DNA from 2 places in the Oscillatoria sp. FACHB-1406 genome. Region 1 is predicted to be linked to the other one. Evidence: riboswitches for the same ligand, from Rfam matches in the RefSeq annotation. Region 1 holds a riboswitch; the other holds the start of a gene.

What was found. Region 1 has a riboswitch for cobalamin ahead of H6G50_RS19620 (energy-coupling factor ABC transporter permease). Riboswitches for the same ligand answer to the same signal wherever they lie in the genome.
Region 2: linked by a shared signal. The riboswitch ahead of H6G50_RS07085 (sirohydrochlorin chelatase) and the one ahead of H6G50_RS19620 (energy-coupling factor ABC transporter permease) in region 1 are both predicted to bind cobalamin.

What each region holds. Positions count from the first base shown of each region.
Region 1 is NZ_JACJSM010000024.1:45,111-52,651, reverse strand. Features, by position in the region: gene H6G50_RS19635 (ABC transporter ATP-binding protein) at 1-583, opposite strand, end outside; gene cbiQ (cobalt ECF transporter T component CbiQ) at 968-1,771, opposite strand; gene H6G50_RS19625 (energy-coupling factor ABC transporter substrate-binding protein) at 1,781-2,125, opposite strand; gene H6G50_RS19620 (energy-coupling factor ABC transporter permease) at 2,131-2,886, opposite strand; cobalamin riboswitch at 2,918-3,112, opposite strand; tRNA gene H6G50_RS19615 (tRNA-Phe) at 3,157-3,229, opposite strand; gene psb27 (photosystem II protein Psb27) at 3,376-3,774, opposite strand; gene H6G50_RS19605 (hypothetical protein) at 3,981-4,496, opposite strand; gene apcD (allophycocyanin subunit alpha-B) at 4,856-5,341, opposite strand; gene rlmD (23S rRNA (uracil(1939)-C(5))-methyltransferase RlmD) at 5,595-7,010, shown strand; gene H6G50_RS19590 (ATP-binding protein) at 7,186-7,541, shown strand, end outside.
Region 2 is NZ_JACJSM010000005.1:27,462-35,002, reverse strand. Features, by position in the region: gene H6G50_RS07100 (hypothetical protein) at 385-1,119, shown strand; gene H6G50_RS07095 (LysR family transcriptional regulator) at 1,383-2,354, shown strand; gene H6G50_RS07090 (shikimate kinase) at 2,406-2,966, opposite strand; gene H6G50_RS07085 (sirohydrochlorin chelatase) at 3,115-4,113, opposite strand; cobalamin riboswitch at 4,151-4,321, opposite strand; gene H6G50_RS07080 (ComEA family DNA-binding protein) at 4,593-5,147, opposite strand; gene H6G50_RS07075 (SHOCT domain-containing protein) at 5,193-5,600, opposite strand; gene H6G50_RS07070 (DUF1825 family protein) at 5,783-6,100, shown strand; gene H6G50_RS07065 (alpha/beta hydrolase) at 6,103-6,969, shown strand; gene H6G50_RS07060 (KGK domain-containing protein) at 7,138-7,541, shown strand, end outside.

The DNA.
Region 1 (7,541 bases):
TCGTCGTACCACTCGCTTGGATGCGATCGAGTTCTTCAAATAGATGGCGAGTTTGTCGGCGATCGAGGTAAGCTGTCGGTTCGTCTAGCAATAGCAGTTCGGGTTGCAACGCCATTACCCCAGCTAGGGCTACTCGTCGTTTTTGTCCCAAACTGAGGTGATGCAGCGGGCGATCGGCAAGTTCTTGAAGCGAAAAATCGAGCAAGGTTTGATGCAATCGTCGAGCAATTTCTGCTTCGGATAAGGGCAAATTGCACAATCCGTAGGAAATATCTTCGGCTACCGTTGCTGCTACTAATTGTTGTTCTGGATCTTGAAATGCTAAACCTATCCGTTGCCGCCAAAGATTGAGCATCCTTGCCTGATACTTTAACGGTTCGCCTTGCCAATAAATTGCTCCGGAGTCGCAACGATATAAACCATCAGCTAGAAATAAAAGCGTTGATTTTCCACAGCCATTATGACCTAAAATAACGGTCTTTTGTCCTGCCGCGATCGCTAAATTGATATCTCGAACGGCGGGATATTCTGTACCGGGGTAAGTGTAGCAAACCGAGCGAAATTCCAGGAGGGGAAGGAGCATTAATAATGGATAATGAATAATGGATAATTGATAATGAGTAATATAGCGCTACGCAACTCGGTTAGGACATTGGGTAGGGTGGGCAGCGCCCACCAGCAAAGATTTTTAGCGTTTAGAAACGTACATTTAAGACATTGGGTAGGGTGGGCAGCACCCACCAGCAAAGACTTTCAGCGTTTAGAGACGTACATTTAAGTTTTCAGTAGCGCTATAAGTGATGAATGGGGGGATTGTGAGTTATGAGTGATGAATCATGAGGGGTGAATGATGAATCATGAGCGATAAATGATGAATCATGAGCGATAAATGATAAATCACGAATTACGAATTACGAATTACGAACTACGAACTACGAACTACGAATTACGAATTACGAATTACGAACTACGAATTACGAATTACGAACTGTGATTCTAAAAGAATTAAGCCGATACATCCAACCAAAGATTCGATCGCGTAACGTTGAGAATAGTGATAGGACTGATGAGTATAAACTTTGAAATTTCCATTAAACCCACGAGCCGCTAACCCTAGAGAAAATTGTTGGTAGCGTTGCAGCGATCGCACTACCAATTGCCCGATTAGTAATCCCGTACTGTGAAGCCATCGCTGGCGAGTCCGATATCCACCCCGCGATCGTTGGGCTAATTCCAGTTGTAAGGCAACCTCCAGAAATAAAAATATAAATCGATACATCAGGAGTAAAAGATCGATGAGAAGCGAAGGCACGCGACATCGACGCATAATCGCTAATAATTCTGCAAACGGAATGGTAAACAGAATAAACAGCAAGCAAGAAACGCAGGCTAGCGATCGCATCGAGACTTCAACCGCTCGCATCAGTCCGGTTTGACTTATAAAAAAATACCAATCTCCTAACACAACCCCAGCTAACGAATTCGTCTGGATACGATCGAGTTGAGCGGCAGAGACTCCTTCGATAATAAGAGCGGGAAGACTCGCGAATAAAAAGAACATTATTACGAACAAAACCCGCCCGTAGATTTTAGCTGGAATGCGAGCGTAGCCAACGATCCAAACACTTAACCAAACAAAAATAAGTCCTTGAGCGATCGGGTGCGTCACCAACGCAATTGAGAGAATAACTAAAGCAAAAGTTAGCTTTTGTTGGGGGGGTAATTGTTTGAGGCGATTCGTATAGGCATAGGCATTGAGATCGTGGGGCATAAAATTAGACTAATAATCTCCGGAGTCGGCACGAGGGGGTTTTATTTGGGGTTGCCGTTGGGTATTGTCGCGCTCTGTTCTGCCCCGATATAGCCCCAACACATAGCCGATGACTCCCGCTCCCAGTCCAGCTTGTACGGCGAATAGCAGCGATTCTATCTCGCCGCTAGCAGGCGTGAAAACAGGTTTTACCCAAGGCTGATAGTTGGGATCGACTTCTTTAATTGCGGCGGTTGCTTCGACATCCGCCCCGCCAAACTCTGCATCTCGAAGTAGTAGGAGTGGCGCAATTGCCAAACCGACGACTGCCAACACCAAAAGCCAATTATTCCAACTTCGGTTTACTCGGTTCATGAATTTTATGACTCCTGCGCGATCGATTTTAGAACCTCTAATTCTTGGCGGTTGTAAGTCTGTAGCCAGTTCCACACCAATACGGTCAAGAATCCTTCGCTAATGGCTAAGGGAATTTGGGTTACGGCAAAAATTCCGGCAAACTTAACAAAGGATGCCAAAATACCGCCATTGGGTGCGGGGAAGGCGAGGGCTAATTGCACGGAAGTTGACACATAAGCTAGAAAATTGCCAAGGGCGGCAGCTAGGAAGATAGCTAGCGTTTGTTTTCCGGTAAAACGCGCGATCGCTCGATAGACGCTGTAAGCTACAAAGGGGCCCACAACAGCCATTGCGAAGCCACTCGCCCCCAATGTGGTTAGCCCTCCATGCGCTAAGAGGAGCGCTTGGAACAGCAGTACCAGTCCCCCTAAAACCGACATCGCAGCCGGCCCAAATAATATCGCTCCTAAGCCTGTTCCGGTGGGATGAGAGCAACTGCCCGTCACTGAGGGAATTTTTAGAGCGGAGAGGACAAAAGCAAAAGCCCCGGCTAGGGCTAGCAGCAGTTTGGTTTCGGGATGCTGGCGAGCGAGCTTAGAAAGCGATCGCATCCCCCAAAATAGAAAGGGAAGATAGACTAACCACCAAAAAATAGCCCAGCCTACAGGCAAAAATCCTTCCATGATGTGCATTGCATGAGCCGGTGCGGGCGATGCAGCAACTAAATAACAACTCAACCCGGCCATCAGCGCAAGGTTCCACCATTTATGCTTTTTCATCTTTGTCTGTACCTCGCAGACTTATAGATTCAACAGTTTTTTCCAATCCGGCGGGCATTCTGACTTACACAATCTTGGCTCTCCAGCTGAAGGTTCGGATAATTTCCACGATCGCTGGCACGCCAAAATTGGCTTACAGTTGCGGGACAGCGCCGGATTTGCACCGGACTTTCCCCCTTACGTTTGGTGGCGGCTCCCCACCAAAACCAAATTTTCTAATCCTACCACCTATTCTTAAATTGGCGTTCTGCGGCAAAGCGCCGCTTTTAATGCCAGGAGGCGGATTTGAACCGCCGACACGAGGATTTTCAGTCCTCTGCTCTACCAACTGAGCTATCCCGGCGCTTTGTGCTTTTTTGCACTCGGCTTAGCTATGTTAGCAAAAACTTTTTAACTTAGCAACTCTAATTTGGCATTTTTTTGGGGCATATCGGAGCCAACTCCAGGAAGAAGGGAATAATGCCCCGTATTTTCGCGATCGCGGTGCAACTAAGAATCGCGATTGAGAGCGAACTCAACCTGCTTGAACTCTTGCTTGAGACGCTTTTTCAACTTCTCGGGAATCGGACGAGTCCCGTAGGAGCTATAAAAGCCTGCTAGGCTGTTGACTGCCGTTTGCATCGTCGTAAACGAGCGCAGCGCTGAAACTTTACGATCTCTGCGGTAGCGCGCCGCATAGTCATTCATCTGGGTGCGAGCTAAACGGACGATATCGGCTTTGTTTTCAGCGTTATCGGCCGAGTCGATCGCGGTACCGAGACTTTGCAGCACGGTCAAAGTATCCTGAGAATAATTTCCCGTTAGCCCGGAAGGATTGTTTGCACAGCCCGCTAGGCCGACAACAACAATTAACATCAACGCGAGCAGGCGGGATAAGAAGGATTTAATGGGAACCATCTGTTTGATATTTAATTACAAAAACGCGAATCTCTAAATTCGATCCTATAGTCTAATGGTCTTTGCCGGTCAGTTCTTCTGGGGAAAATTTTGGGGTTTCGCTCGGTCTGTTTGAGCCGAAGGCAAGGACTGGTCTACTTCTTACGGTTATGAAGCGAAGTGCAAAATCAAGGAGAATTGGTAGAACTCGCTCGCACTCAAGGAACTCCGTAATGTTGATACAGCGATAAACCCGCCACATACCCAACCGCGCAGATAACGATAATCATTCCGAAGGAGTGCCAATCGCTGTATCCCGCCCAGCGCAATTCTAGGCGCGCGAGCAGTCCCGGCGCGAGCAAGCTCAGACCTTCTGCGACTAAATCGCTCCGCGTTAAGACCACGACCACCAAAAAGGAGATCACGATAACGGAGAGAAAGGCTTTGGTATCAGACTGAAGCCAATTGCCGAAGACGCTTTTGAGTTTGGTAATCGGGTGAACGAGGGCGAGGAGGAAAGCAGCGATACTGAGGAAAAGGGCGCTCCACGCAAATACCGGCCGATCGAGCCACAGACAAATCCAGGATTTCTCCAGTTCGGGCGCGCTGCAAACACCGGCACGCACCCAAAATTGCCAAGCTGCGGTGGCGCGCGCGACATACCAGCCCAAACCGATGTAGGCCAACAGAAGGAATAGCAAAGCCCAAACGAGTAAATTTTGGCTCGATTTCATCTTGGCAGCAGGACTAATCCCTCCAGCAGCGGTTGCGTGTAATGAATATCACAGTCTAGAGATGATCCCCCTCCCTCGATCTGCCTTTCACCTCAGCCATACTAATCGTTAACTGAACTCCACGGGAGTCAATCATAGGGAACACATGACGAGTTGACAGTTTCTTGACCGGAAGCTGTCTTTTTTTTTGATTAAGTTGGGCGATCGCGCGGCGGGTAACGCAACAACCCTCTTCCTTAACCTCGCGGTTGAGCGCGCGGGCTGGGTGGAAGGAGTGAGGCTGGAGCGCGGCACGCTGCGCGATCCCCTCTCAAATCTGCTTGGGGCTGCACCGATCGCGCTTTCTGCCCCAGCTAACTTCAAGACATGGCTTGGATCAGGTAATCGAAGTAGGGTGCGGTAGCTCTGGCATCTTCGCCCGTCAGCAGTCCCAAAGAGGCTTCTTTCAGGCAACGAATTGCTTCTGCCATCCCCGGCATGGGGACGTTGAGCGCATTATACATCTCGCGCGCGCCAATTACGCCGATGGATTCGATCGGTTCTTTGTCGCCGCACAGAACTCCGTAAGTGACGAGGCGCAAGTACCAGCCATAGTCGCGCAAACACTGAGCGCGCTCGCGTTGACCGTAAGCGTTCCCGCCTTGAGAGATATAGTCGGGACGCTTTTTCCACAATTCTTTGCTGGCGCGATCGACAATTTTCTTTTCGTTTTCGCCGAGGGTTTCAGCGATGCGGACTCGCTGTTCCCCGGTGGTCATAAACTCTTTGATACTCTGGAGTTCGCCACTGCTGGGGTAGCGGAGTTCGTCGTCTGCTTTGAGAATAACTTGGCTAACTACACTCATACTATCGAGGTGAATTTAATAACATTATGTAGTTTAGCGATTCGGTGGGACAGAAAGGAAGTAGGGTGATGGGGGATAGGGTGACGGAGGGATGGGGTGACGGGGGGATGGCGCTTCGGCAGGCTCAGCGTACCCGGTGATGGGGTGACGGGGGGATGGCGCTTCGGCAGGCTCAGCGTACTCGGTGATAGGGTAATGAGGGATAGGGGGACGGGGAATGAGAAAATTATTACAAATTATGAATGAGGACAAGATGGTCGAGTTAAAAGACAGCGAGAATCGAGACGAGATTTCGTCGCGCTGGCAGCAGGGAGAGTTAATCGAGGTGACGATCGCAGATCTCAATGATACTGGCGAAGGAGTCGGGCGCTTTGGGGGGCGCGTGGTTTTCGTTCCCGACACTGTAACCGGCGATCGCGTTTTAGCCCGCTTGCTGCGCGTCAAACCTCAGTATGCCGCCGCTAAGCTCGAAACCCTTCTGCACGCCTCCCCGCATCGGATTCGCCCGCGCTGCATCGTCGCGGATAAGTGCGGCGGTTGTCAGTGGCAGCACGTCAGCGACGAGTATCAACAACAAGCTAAGCGCGATCGCGTTGTCCAAGCCCTCACTCGCATCGGCGGCTTTGACAATCCCCCCGTTGCACCCATCCTAACGGCGGCTTCCTCCCTCAACTATCGCAACAAAGCCACGTATCCCCTCGGTATAAACGCGGCGGGCAACGTTCAAGCGGGGTATTATCGCACCGGAACGCACCAGATCGTCAATCTCAATCAATGTCCGGTGCAGGACGCACGCCTCAACCCCCTCCTCGCCGATCTCAAACAAGAAATTCAACAAGCCGGATGGTCGATTTATGACGAACGGACGCATCGCGGTCAATTGCGCCATCTCTCGTTGCGCGTCGGGCGGCGCACGGGGGAAATTTTAGCAACGCTGGTGAGTACGGAAAGGGATTTACCGGAACTCGGGGATCGCGCTCGGGCATGGATGCAGCGCTATCCGGCTTTAGTCGGCGTGGCGCTCAACCTTAACTCGGCGCGGACGAATGTTATTTTTGGGGAGGAAACGCGCTGTATTGCCGGACGCATTGAGTTGCGGGAAGTTTTTGCTGGATTGGAGTTTGATTTGCGCCCGGAGACGTTTTTTCAGGTGAATACGGAAGCAGCAGAGGCGCTGTTGGAGGTGATTTTCGATCGCTGGACTTTGCAGGGCGATGAATTTTTGCTCGATGCTTACTGCGGGATCGGTACGTTTACCCTCCCGTTAGCGCAACGATGCGGGCGAGCGGTGGGGATCGAGGTGCAAGCTGCATCCGTGCAACAAGCTCGACACAATGCAGAACTTAATGCGATCGCGAATGTCGAGTTTTTGGCGGGAACGGTAGAAAGCCAGATCGCCCACCTAGACGCGATCCCCGACCTCGTACTGCTCGATCCTCCCCGGAAAGGATGCGATCGCGCCGTTCTCGAAGCTCTCCTCGCCCTGCAACCCGCTCGCATTGCCTGCGTCAGTTGCAAACCCGCCACTTTAGCCCGCGATCTCCGCCTGCTGTGCCAAAGCGGACAATATCGGTTAGTCGCCGTGCAACCTGCCGATTTTTTCCCCCAAACGACCCATGTTGAAAGCGTTGCTTTTTTAGAAGCTCAGTTTGACCTACACAAATCTTAATTTGTCAAGAGTTCAAGCGTATATTTTCCGGGTTTTACAATCATTTTTTGCTATAATTAAAAGGAATTGTTCCACAACATTCTTATCAAGTCAGGGTTTGCCCTTAAGTAACTAAAAGTTAGCGCTATTCTAGAACTAACTGCTGCAAACATATAAAGCCTATGAGGTAAGGTGCGTGATTGCTATTTCTCTGCCTGTCACTCGAAGCAAATGGGAAACCTTGAGCTTTGCCTCTACGCTCTACCTTTGCCCAATTCTCGATTTACTCCTAGCCAATATTCCCCAGGAATGGCAGCCCGAACTGCGATTGGGACTTCAAGAAGCCCTCGTTAACGCTGTCGTTCACGGTAACAAACTCGACCCCAGTAAAATCGTGGAGGTTCAGTTTTCAATTGCTGAGGGGATTTATTCTTGGATTATTTCGGATCGGGGCGCGGGTTTTGAGGTGAATTGTAACTGTCCTGACGATCCAGAAGCGTTGCTTCCGGAAAATGAAGCCGAACAAGGACGGGGACTCTGCTTGCTGTATCA
Region 2 (7,541 bases), on a different contig from region 1:
TAAACCCGCCCTCTCCTCAAAAAATCAAAGTTTCAACTAGAGTGTGAAGTTGCCCCCATTTCGTCTGCGGATAGAAATGGTTTTTTTTTGAATGGTTTGCTCTTAAATAACTAAATATGCTAGAATAAAAATTAGACGAAATTTTTAACCATACAAAGCAAGCCGAGTGTTTCCTTCCAGAGTTAGATGGCAAAGCGGGAGCGGCGCAAGTACATAATATAGATATAGCAGGGCAGTTTCAGAAGTCCGCATCTTGCATTCGGCTTTGAAATTGGTATTATGGGCAGGAAACAAAGTTCGATTTTATAGCAGTCTATAAAACGGTACGCTTGTTCGATAAACCACTTTTAGACCCTAACCCTTTTATAGGAGATTTCGATAGCCATGACATATCCCGAAAATCGACCCACAAATCCTAACGAGAGCGAAAACTTCGAGGAAACCATCAACGGTAGACCCGCTACAGACTCAGAAGTCGCCTACCGCGATGGCTATGTCAGCGGCACAGCCAACGAAAGAGAGATTCAAAGCGAAAGAGCGCTCGTTAACGAACGCAACCAAGTCGTTCGCGATAACGAAAATGCAGGTCGCGGTTTGCTCCTCGGTCTTCTGCTTGCCGGATTGCTCGGTGCGGGTGCTTTAGCTTACTATCTCGCCAACCGAGAAGAACCCGCTCCCGTCCCCGCAACCAATACCATTGTCGTTCCCGATAAAGAAGCAACTCCCTCTCCTTCTGCTGCCGAACCGAAGAAGGACACCACCGTCATTGAAAGAACCATAGAAAAGACAAACGTGGTTCCCGTACCAACTCAACCCGCGCAACCCCCGAAAGTTGAAGTGAATACACCGCCGCCAGCCCCGGCACCGAAGGTTGATGTGAACGTCTCTCCGGCCGCCCCAGCCCCAGCACCAAAGGTCGATGTAAACGTCTCTCCGGCAGCCCCAGCCCCGTCTGCACCGAGTTCTGCGGCTCCGTCTGCACCGAGTTCTGTGGCTCCGTCTGCGCCGAGTTCTGTGGCTCCGCCCGTACCGGATTCTTCGGCACCGGGTTCTTCCGGCTCGGGTTCTTCCGGCTCGGGTTCTTCGGCACCGGGAACTTCCGGATCGGGTTCTAACTAAAAATTCAGCCGGTATAGTTTAATGCGATCGCGCCCTTTCCGAATGGGGGAAGGGCGTTATACTTTTATCCGAATAGCTGCCGCGATCGCGCCTCTGTTGTATAACTCGTACTGATGAGTACCCCTTCGTCCTTGCCACAGATTGAAGTCCTCGATCGAGAGTTGATGCGTTTGCTGTATCAAGCTCTACTAAACTGAAGCCGTAAATCCGCTATCGTCGTAGATTCACAAGACTTGTGTATCTATATAACATAACCTGAATTTATGCGGATCGAGCAGTTACAGGCGTTCTTGGCCGTGGCGGAAACGGGGAATTTCGGTCAAGCTGCGCGCAAGTGCGGCGTAACGCAATCGACGATCAGCCGACAGATTCAGTCCCTCGAGGCTGACTTGGGCTTGCCTCTATTTCATCGCACGGCACAGACAAAACTTACCTTGGGGGGAGAACATTTCTTTCCCCACGCCCGCAAAATTTGTCAGGAGTGGGAGAATGCCGAACGCGCTTTGTCCGAGTTGCGAGAGGGAAAACAACCGGAACTCTGCGTTGCGGCGATTCATTCTGTTTGCTCTTACTATTTGCCGCCAACGTTACAAACGTTTTGCCGCAATTATCCCGATGTCCAGTTGCGGGTGACGGCATTGGGTAGCGATCGCGCCCTAAAAGTCCTGCGCGACGGTTTGGTCGATGTTGCTGTCGTGATGAACAACCGATTTCTCACCGCTTCCCCGGAAATGGTGGTGCATTTTCTCTATGAGGAACCCGTTGAGGTTCTCATGGCCGCCCATCACCCTCTGGCACAATATCCAAAAGTCCCTTGGCAGGAACTAGCGCGCTACCCTCAAGTTGTCTTTAAGGACGGATACGGAATGCAGCGCCTCGTTCAAGAACGTTTTGCGCTGTTGGGGACAAAATTAAGGGCGGCGATGGAACTCAATACCCTCGATGCGTTTCGCGGGGTTGTGCGCCAGGGAGAATTAATCGCGTTGCTACCCCAATCTGCCCTCATGGAAGCGCGCAAAGATTCAACGCTAGCGGTTCGCGCGATCTCGTCCCTCCCCGAAGCTTTGGTGCGAGAGAAACATTTAACTAACCTTTCCGCTTCAGATTCTGGTTTGACGCGCCAAGTGGTTTTAGTGACAACTCGCGATCGCTTGCAGATTCCCCCCATTGCCCATTTCTGCGAGTTAGTTTGTCAGTCTTTTCAATGCGATCGCCTGTCGATTGTGGGGGGTTGAAAAAACAGTTTTGCTGGGCTGTCCCGAACTTGCTAACCATGCGACAGCCTTTCAATTCTCGGCGATCGCTTGGGGGGTTAAGGGAGGTTTCAAGACGCTCGGAATTTGCGCGATTATGCGATCGCACACTGCTTCGGGCGTTCCCTCCGCCGAGATCTGCAAGTCCGCCTGCCGATAAAGGGATATTCTCGTTGCTAATAGCGATCGCAATTTTTCCGCCCTGTCCCCTTCCTTCAGCAGCGGGCGCGTCGTATCGCTTTCCAACCGCTGCACCAGAACTTCCACCGGCGCATCCAACCAGACGATTAAACCATGACGCAAGTAACTCCAATTCATCGGTTGCGTCACGATACCGCCTCCTGTAGCGATCGCGCATTGCGTGTAAGCCGATAACTCGCTTAACACCTGACTTTCTAAACCCCTAAATCCTGCTTCGCCGCGATCGGCAAAAATTTGCGGAATACTCTGACCTGTCACCCGTTCGATTAGAACATCAGTATCAAAAAAGCGATAGCAGAGGCGCTCGGCTAAAATCCGCCCGACGCTTGTCTTCCCCGTCCCCATCATCCCGATGAGAAAAACACTGAGCTTTTGCAATCCCCTATCGTTCACGGCAACTTTTCTTGAAATTGAGTGAAAGCAATTTAACAAACTCTTGACTAATTCGTAATTCGTAATTCGTAATTCGTAATTTCCAGTTCCCCACTCCCTACTCTCCAATTTTTAGTTTTTAATTCTGATACCCACTCTTCATTCCCCATTAAGGAACCTGCCAAATGCGCTGGTGATAGTCCTCGACTCGAGCGTAGGGATCGACGGGCGTATCGTGGTGATGGTGGTGATGGTCGTGGGAATGGTGGTGATGGTGATGATGGTCGTGGGAATGGTGGGAATTAGCGCTGCCATTACCGTCCAACGCTGCCAAACGGAATTTGCAGAGTTCGCAATTCATCTGCACCTGTCCGAGTTGCGTTTCAATTTCTCGCTGGCGCAATAGCGAAAATAAGATCGGATCGAGACCGATTTCGGGTAGGTTGAGAATTTTAATGTCGGGATAAAGTTCCTGCTGCTGCGCGGAAACATCAAATATTTTTTTAACGAGTGCGCCGGTAAATAAAAAGTGGGGCAGCACGATAATTTGTTTGGGATTGTAGAGGCGCGCGCGGCGGAATCCTTCTTCTAAACGCGGGTGGGTAATCCCGATAAAACAGGTTTCTACCGTGGCATAGTTGCTGCCTTCCCAAAGCAAGCGAGCGAGTTTGTATACGTCGCCGTTAGCATCGGGATCGCTGGAACCGCGCCCGACGACGAGCAAAACGGTTTCGGCGCGCGGAATGCCCGTGGGTGCGTCGAGTTGAGCGAGGCGATCGCGCCAAAATTGGAGCATTTCGGGGTTGATCCCAAAATGACGGCCGTAGTGAAATTTTAGTTCGGGATGGCGCTCGCGGGCGCGATCGAGTTCGTTGGTGACATCGAATTTATTGTGGCGCGCGGCGAAAAGCAAAATCGGCACGGCGGACAAATCGGTGTATCCGCGATCGACACAAAAGTCAACCCCTGTTTGAATATTGGGTTCCGTCAGTTCCAGGAAACAGGGAACGACGGGGCGCGAGGTATCCAATTCTTGGTAAGCGCTGGCAAAGTCGAGAAAAGCTTGTCGTCCGTCTTCATCTCGCGTACCGTGTCCGAGCATTAGCAGGGGACGCTGGATGGGCAATGGAGGCAATTCGATGGAAAATTGGGTTGAATTGAGTTGCAATTTTTCCTTGTTATCCGTACCGCGCGGATAAAGCTAAGTGAGTAAACGAGCGATCGGCGGGCATCCTGGCTGACTAAGCTCGAAATCTTTACTTAAATCGCGATCGAGCATTAGTTCACAGTTGCGGGACAGCGACGGACTTACACCGTACTTTCCCCGTTGCCTCTGGCGGCTGGCTTCCGTCAGAACCGACTGTTGTATTAGTGTACAGCATGGTTGAGTTATGAGTTATGAATTATGAATGGTGAGTTATGAATTATGAGAGACTATTTATAAAGCTAATCTTAAATCCTTGTAGGGTGGGCAAGGGCGGCTCTTTAGCCCCTCAGATTGTCAGAAGAGTGCTTTTGCCGCCCTTGCCCATCACGGGTTTTGCCATTCTAGCGTTCTTAATAAAAAGTTTATAAATAGTCTCTGAATTATGAACCCTGACAGAGGAGTAGAAGTGAGAAATTTTTAAGTTTTAAGTTTTAATTTCTTTAGTTGAACTGGAAATAGTGCATCAATTGAGCAGTAAGGGTGCTACTAAGGTTTAGCCGTCGCTGTAAGTCGGCTAAGTTGCGATATGCGCCGCAGGTGGTGCGATCTAGGATTAAATCGTTAATGGTAACGGCATCGAGGAGGGGAATGCGGGCGAGTTGTTCGGGAGTGGCGGTGTTGGGATTGACGCGCTGCGGGAGAACGAGACTTTCGGGATCGTAGTAGTAAAAGGAGAGGAGGGGTTCGAGAGGTTGGAGTCTCGCGCGCGGGATGCTCGTTGCGGCGGCGATATCTTCGATGGATAGCAATTGTACGCCCATTCCCACCAGTTCGACGAGCGATCGCGCTTGATGGATGGAAATTCCCGGCAAGCGCAGCCAATCGTCAATGCTGGCGCGGTTGACATCGATTTTTAAGCCTAAGCTTGCCGCGATCGCAACTTCCTCGAGGGTTTGCAAGCGCGCGTAGGGATCGCGTAGCAGCCGCGCTCGAATCGCTCTGTGTCTGGGGTTCAAGGCTTGTAACTTCCCTGCCGACGATCGCCAATCTACCATTGTTCGTCCCTACTTTACCCTCGGATACACAAATAATCAAAAAAGTCAAGTGATGCGATCGAGCAATTGGCGGCGTTTCTGCTCGAACTCGTACTCCGACATCAATCCATCTTGCCGCAAGCGATCGAGTTCTCGCAAGGCGGTTGCAATGTCGCCGACTTGTTCGGGGGGCAATCCTGACTTCACTGCGGCGCTTGCCATCGCGCCCATCTCCACGCCTGAATTAAAGCGGCGATCGAAATCCTCGTGGGGTTGCAGGAGATACCAAACCGCCTCAATCGCACTCGCAACGCGAGGAATCGGTGTCGAAAAGAGCGCCAAATACAGCACGCCCCACCCATACTGCCGCAGGTATAACTTATGCAATCCGGCAAGCGGCGTAACCGTTCCCGCCAGCGCTAACAAGACGGCCACTTTTTGATTTTTCGGTTTGCGCAATAAATCTTCTAACACCGCTAAAGCTCGAACTTTGCCTGACTACGCCTACATTTTAGGCGAGTTCGCCCCCGGCGCAACCGATCCGCTCTCTGGGAGGTATCGATACGGTAAACCGAAATTTCTCTGAGGGGAGGACTACTTTACAATAAACATAAGGCCAATCGGCATCTGTTGAGCGCGATCGAGACTTGAAAACTATGGGATTTTTTGATTCAGATATTATCCAGCAAGAAGCCAAGCAATTATTTGAAGACTATCAAGCTCTCATGACGCTGGGGGGCGATTATGGTAAATTCGATCGCGAGGGGAAAAAGCTCTTTATCGAGCGTATGGAAGCCCTAATGGATCGCTACAAAATTTTTATGAAGCGCTTCGAGCTTTCCGAAGACTTCATGGCTCAAATGACCGTCCAACAGCTTAAAACGCAACTCGGACAATTTGGCGTAACCCCCCAACAAATGTTCGACCAAATGCACCTCAGTCTCGAACGCATGAAAGCAGAAGTCGAAAAATAGTTTTGCTCCAACCTAAATCCAGCATTCAACGATTTGAAGGAACGTTTCGAGGGGCGGGCGGGTTAGCGCTGTTTTATCAAACCTGGCATCCGCCGAGACAAGCGCGTGCCATCGCGCTGCTAGTTCATGGGTTAGGAGCGCATAGCGGCGTATTTGACAATCTAGTTTCTCCCCTAGTCGCTCGAGATTTCGCTGTTTATGAATTTGACTTGCGCGGACACGGTAAGTCTGCCGGACAACGAGGTTATATTGAAAATTGGAGCGAGTTTCGCGAAGATCTCGCTATTTTTTCGCGCTTGGCTCGGGACGAACAACCGCACTGTCCGCTTTTTCTTATCGGTCATAGTTTAGGCGGTCTTATCGTTCTGGACTGGGCGTTGCACTTTCCGGCGCTAGCGCGCGGAATCGTTGTTCTTTCGCCGCCCTTGGGCGAAGTCGGTGTATCGCCGTTCCGCATCCGCTTAGCGCATTTACTCTCTCGCATTTTGCCGCGTTTTTCCCTGAGTACGGAATTCGATTGGTCGAGTCTTTCTCGGGATGCCGAGGCGATTGCGACAGCCCAGCAGGATTCGTTACGCCACGATCGCGCTACCGCAAGGCTGGCGACGGAATTGTTTAAAACTCTAGCAGAAATTCGCGATCGCGCCGCCCAATTCGAGGTAGCATTACTCATTCAGCATGGAAGTTGCGATCGCGTCGCCTTCCCCGAAGGCAGTCGCCAGTTTTTTGCAAGCCTTACCCACCCCGACAAAGAACTACACGAATATCCCGGCGCTTTTCACGAAATGCACAACGATCTCAACGCTGCTGAAACTATCGCCGATGCGATCGATTGGCTCGAACGTCATCTGCCACCCTCCAACACCTAATCAATCAGTCATATTGCGCTCTCTGCTTCTGTTACAAGACTCAGCGAACGCTAAACTAAAGCCCAAAAAATTGAGTCAAATTCTTGCCCTCTGGTAGACGAGAGCCAACAACGAGGGAATAATAAAGAGTGAAGCGAGCAAATTAAAAATTAGCAGGGGAATTTCACAATGGAAGCACTTTACCGCGCGATCGATTGTAACGAAAATGACGTGATCTCTTTCGGGGAAGAGACCTTTAAAATTGGTCGGTTTAAAAAAGCTTTATATCAGTGCTTCGACTACGATTTTGGTTACGGACTAATCGGTTTGCTCGGCAATCAAGGCATTAAAATTAGCAAACAGACGGTTAGCGCCTACGACAACCACGAAGATTATACGAAGTGGTTTAATGAAGGGATTGACTGTGAAATCCTCAAAACCGATGTCACTGGCTGGCAAAAAGCAAAAGTTAAAATCAAAGTAAGCGTTGAGTTTAGCATTGAAGAAGACGAGAGCCAATTGGCCCACAGTAATGGCAAGTTTCTGGCTCAGGATACCGATGCAACCCTCGATTATGACATTAATTTAATCAG